2 regions of the Halobacillus rhizosphaerae genome follow, and region 1 is predicted to be linked to the other one. Evidence: predicted binding sites of a transcription regulator. Region 1 holds the regulator's gene; the other holds the start of a gene.
What was found. Region 1 encodes LexA, which represses DNA repair genes until DNA is damaged. Its sites were predicted from a motif close to CGAACATATGTTCG; they were not measured.

Region 1 (2,418 bases):
CCTACGTTGGAATTGAATGATAAAGGCGGATATTTCGACCTGGCACCTACCGACCTTGGGGAAAACTGCCGCCGGGACATTGTTTTAGAACTTGAAGAGATGGGATTTGAAATTGAAGCCTCTCACCATGAAGTGGCTCCAGGACAACATGAGATTGATTTTAAATATTCGGATGCTGTGAAACATTGCGATGATATTCAAACGTTTAAGCTTGCAGTTAAAACGATTGCACGTCAGCATGGACTGCATGCCACCTTTATGCCTAAACCGTTATTTGGCGTGAACGGATCCGGAATGCATGCGAATATGTCCTTGTTTAATGAAAATGGCAACGCATTCTTTGATGAAAAAGGTGACAAACAGCTCTCTAAAGTTGCTTACCATTTTACAGCGGGCATCATTAAACATGCGACGAACTTTACAGCGGTGACTAATCCCACTGTAAATTCCTATAAGCGTTTGGTGCCTGGCTATGAAGCTCCTTGTTATGTAGCTTGGTCCGGCCGTAACCGGAGTCCGCTGATTCGCGTACCGACTTCACGAGGGTTAAGCACCCGTATCGAAGTACGTAGTGTGGACCCATCTGCTAACCCATACATGGCTATGGCCGTGTTACTTGCTGCAGGGCTTGACGGGGTGAAAAATAAGTTAGAAGCTCCAACTCCAGTAGACCGGAATATTTATGTTATGAACAAAAAAGAACGTGAAGCTCATGGAATTAAAGATCTTCCAGCTACACTATTTCATGCGCTTGAAGAATTGGAAAAAGATCCAATTATGGTGGAAGCGCTTGGCGAACACCTATTCGAACATTTTATTGAAGCAAAAGAAATCGAATGGGATATGTTCAGAACCCAGGTTCACCCTTGGGAACGAGAACAATATTTACAGACGTATTAATCTTCTCACCCTTGATGTTAATAGCATCAAGGGTTTTTTTGTGAACAAATAGTAACTGGCGCACCGTTGTTTTTTGATTACTACAGTCAAAGTGAAGTTGAGACACAAGAAAATGATTCATCAAAACGCTCGAAAAAAAAGACTGGCCGGAGTTCGGTCAGTCTTTTTAGTCTTCTAGGAAATGATCATACGATTTCGGTTTGAATAGCTTTAGGTATATCCAGCTCCAGGGATTAGCCAATAGAAATCAGCGATCGCTCTCCGCGGATAATGAACCACCCGCCCCCCCGTTTGTCGGTGCTCACGATTCGCTTGCGCTTTCTTCTTTAATGAACAGTACGGTATAAACCGACTACTTTACCTAATATCGACACATCATTTAAGAGGATCGGATCCATGGTCGCGTTTTCCGGCTGCAGCCTAATGTGATTTTTTTCTTTAAAGAAGCGCTTAACAGTTGCTTCTTCGTCTTCTGTCATGGCTACTACAATGTCTCCGTTTTGAGCGGTTTGCTGCTGTCTGACAACGACCATGTCACCATTTAATATGCCAGCTTCGATCATACTTTCCCCTTGAACAATCAAAACAAAGGTGTTCTGGTCTGATCCGGCAAGTGAATCAGGAAGTGGAACATATTCTTCAATGTTCTCGACTGCAGTAATGGGAGAACCTGCGGTAACTTTACCAATGACAGGTGCATAAGCTGCTTCGCTTCTAGGAATACTATGGTCTTCTTCAAGCTCTATTACTTCTATTGCTCTAGGTTTTGTCGGGTCTCTGCGAATATACCCTTTTTTCTCTAGTCTGGATAAATGCCCGTGAACAGTAGAACTGGAAGCGAGGCCAACAGATTGGCCAATTTCACGAACGGATGGGGGATAACCCTTTAATAAAACCTGTTCTTTTATAAAATCTAGTATTTCCTGCTGCCGTTTTGAAAGTTTACTCATAGATTGACACCTCATACATAGGATTATAGTAACCACATTGTACCATGCATAAAAAATAAATACAAACAAGCGTTCGAATAAATGGGTTGACAAGAACCTTTGTTCGTATATAATTGGAATTAACAAAAGGCGAACAAAAGTTCTTAGGAACGTTCGTTCTTAAAATGGAGGGAATCTAATGTTTAATAAACTATCAAAGCTTGATGTTACTTATCTTGTTCTATTTATTGCGAGTTTAGCATTCTTATATTTCTCTATGGTGATTACAGGATAAAGTATATTATGATAAGAAGTAGTTTTATTAGAGAGGGTTAAGTGATCATGAGAGTAATACTATATTGCCGTGTAAGTACGGAAAAAGAAACCCAGGTTTCTTCCTTGAAAAGGCAGAGGGAAGAATTATATGCGATGGCAGCAGAGCACGGCATGGAAGTGTTGGATTGTATAGAAGAACGAGCGAGCGGTTACGAGGTTGAACGGGAAGGTCTCTACCGCTTGCTTCAATACTTCTCCAGTGAAGAAGCTGAAGGGCTTCTCATTCAGGATGAAACTAGACTTGGGCGGGGGA
Region 2 (2,418 bases), on a different contig from region 1:
GGTGTACCCTCAGAGATGAAAGTTCTTATGGATCAGCATGTTTTACCATATATTAAAACAACCTTTCAGCTTCATTCACAAATTAAATCAGAAATGCTTCGTTTTATAGGGATTGGAGAATCCACTCTTGAACATCAGTTAAGCGATTTGATAGCAGAACAGTCCAATCCTACAATTGCGCCTCTAGCCAGTGAAGGGGAAGTGGCACTTCGTCTGACAGCTGCTGGAAATTCTGATGAAGAAGTTCATCGTCTGATTGATACGAAGAAGCAGCAGATTCTCAGCCGTGCAGGTGAATATTATTATGGAAGCGATGAGATTACAATCGAAGAGAAAGTACGTGATCTCTTGAAAGAGAAAGAGTTAACTATCGGTGCTGCAGAGAGCTTAACAGGCGGGTTGTTTATGGAGCGGCTGATTTCCTTTCAAGGCGCCTCATCTGTTTGTAAAGGAAGTCTAGTAGCCTATACTCCTGAAGCAAAAGAGAAAGTGATCGAAGTCCCGCGGTTTATTATTAACGATTTTGGAACAATCAGCGAAGAGTGTGCGGAAATAATGGCGCTGAATGCGCAGCGGATTCTAGACACGGATCTTGCCATCAGCTTTACGGGAGCAGCTGGCCCCGACGCCAGTGAAGGACACGCCCCGGGGATCGTATATATAGGAATTCAATCCTGTAATGAGCCGCCTGAAGTACATCAATTTCATTTTGACGGAAGCAGAAATAAGATCCGGCATCGTACGGTCAAAAAAGGATTTGAATTGTTATACCATCATTTAAAAAATAAATAATCGATACCTTCTTGTATGCAGTTCTTTCAAATTCTTTATATTGAAAAAGAAAAGCTGCATACATTTTCATTTTAAAAAAAGGGAACGTTTATTCGCTTTTTAGTTGTTAAACGAAGTAAAACAAGTTATGATAAGAATAGAAATATTGAGAGGGGTATATTATGAGTGATCGTAAGCAAGCGCTAGATATGGCATTAAGACAAATTGAAAAACAATTCGGTAAAGGTTCAATTATGAAGCTTGGAGAATCTGCGGAGCACAAAGTGAATACCGTTCCAAGTGGATCACTTGCCCTTGACGTTGCTCTTGGAGTAGGTGGATATCCACGAGGTAGAATCGTTGAAATATATGGACCGGAGTCTTCTGGTAAAACAACTGTGGCTTTGCATGCTATTGCGGAAGCCCAGCGTCAGGGCGGTCAGGCAGCATTTATTGATGCTGAGCATGCGCTGGATCCTGCGTACGCGCGAAATCTAGGAGTAAATATTGATGAATTGCTGCTTTCTCAACCGGATACTGGCGAACAGGCGCTGGAGATAGCTGAAGCCCTTGTGCGAAGCGGTGCTGTAGACATGGTAGTTATTGACTCGGTAGCTGCTCTTGTGCCTAAAGCAGAAATTGAAGGCGAAATGGGAGATGCTCATGTAGGTTTGCAGGCACGTTTAATGTCTCAGGCTTTACGTAAACTTTCAGGCGCTATTAATAAGTCCAAAACAACGGCAGTTTTCATTAATCAGATTCGTGAAAAAGTCGGCGTTATGTTTGGTAGTCCGGAAACAACTCCAGGCGGTCGTGCCCTTAAGTTCTATTCCACTATACGTCTAGAGGTGCGCCGTGCGGAAACTCTCAAACAAGGAAATGAAATGGTCGGTAATAAAACACGCTTAAAAGTTGTAAAGAATAAAGTAGCTCCTCCCTTTAAACAAGCAGAAGTGGATATTATGTACGGTCAGGGAATTTCCAGAGAAGGAGAGCTGCTTGATATCGGTTCAGAGCTTGATTTGATTCAAAAGAGCGGATCCTGGTATTCTTATAAAGACGAGCGATTGGGACAAGGCCGGGAAAATGCTAAACAATTCCTTAAAGAAAACGAACAAATCTATTATGAAGTAAAACAGTTGGTCCGAGATCATTACGGCATGGAAGAAAAACCTGAAGAAGAGGCAGATAAAAGTGATGAAAGCCAGGAATCGTTAGACTTTTAAACTATGAAAAGCAGTGCCGTCGCAACGGACACTGCTTTTTTTGAACCATAAAAAGACAGACAGTTTTTAATATTCCATTTAATCAGGGCCTGAATTTGACGATTCCTTGACATTACTTACCTTCAGGAATAAAATGAGAGTGTATCATTTTCATCTTTATACCCTTATTTAATGAAATGAAATTGAAAATGAATCGTTTGTACATGCCGGCAAACGGACCAAGTTCATAGCAAGAGGAGGTGAAATTATGGATATGATATCCTCGCTCATCTTCATTTTGCTTGCCCTTATCGTCGGTTCTGTTGTTGGTTATCTTATTCGGAAATCGATTGCGGAGGCTAAAATCTCCAGTGCAGAAGACCTCGCTAAACAAATTGTGGAGGAAGGTCGACGCAATGCGGAATCAGCTAAGAAGGAATCT

Region 2: recA (recombinase RecA) is a predicted target of LexA. The motif match lies at 874-887, and genes of this name have one in related genera.

Annotation. Positions count from the first base shown of each region.
Region 1 covers NZ_JAUTWQ010000001.1:790,310-792,727, reverse strand. The annotation lists gene glnA (type I glutamate--ammonia ligase) at 1-900, shown strand, start outside; gene lexA (transcriptional repressor LexA) at 1,227-1,850, opposite strand; gene Q7A53_RS04080 (YneB family resolvase-like protein) at 2,172-2,418, shown strand, end outside.
Region 2 covers NZ_JAUTWQ010000002.1:7,313-9,730, reverse strand. The annotation lists gene Q7A53_RS04195 (competence/damage-inducible protein A) at 1-792, shown strand, start outside; gene recA (recombinase RecA) at 954-1,997, shown strand; gene rny (ribonuclease Y) at 2,245-2,418, shown strand, end outside.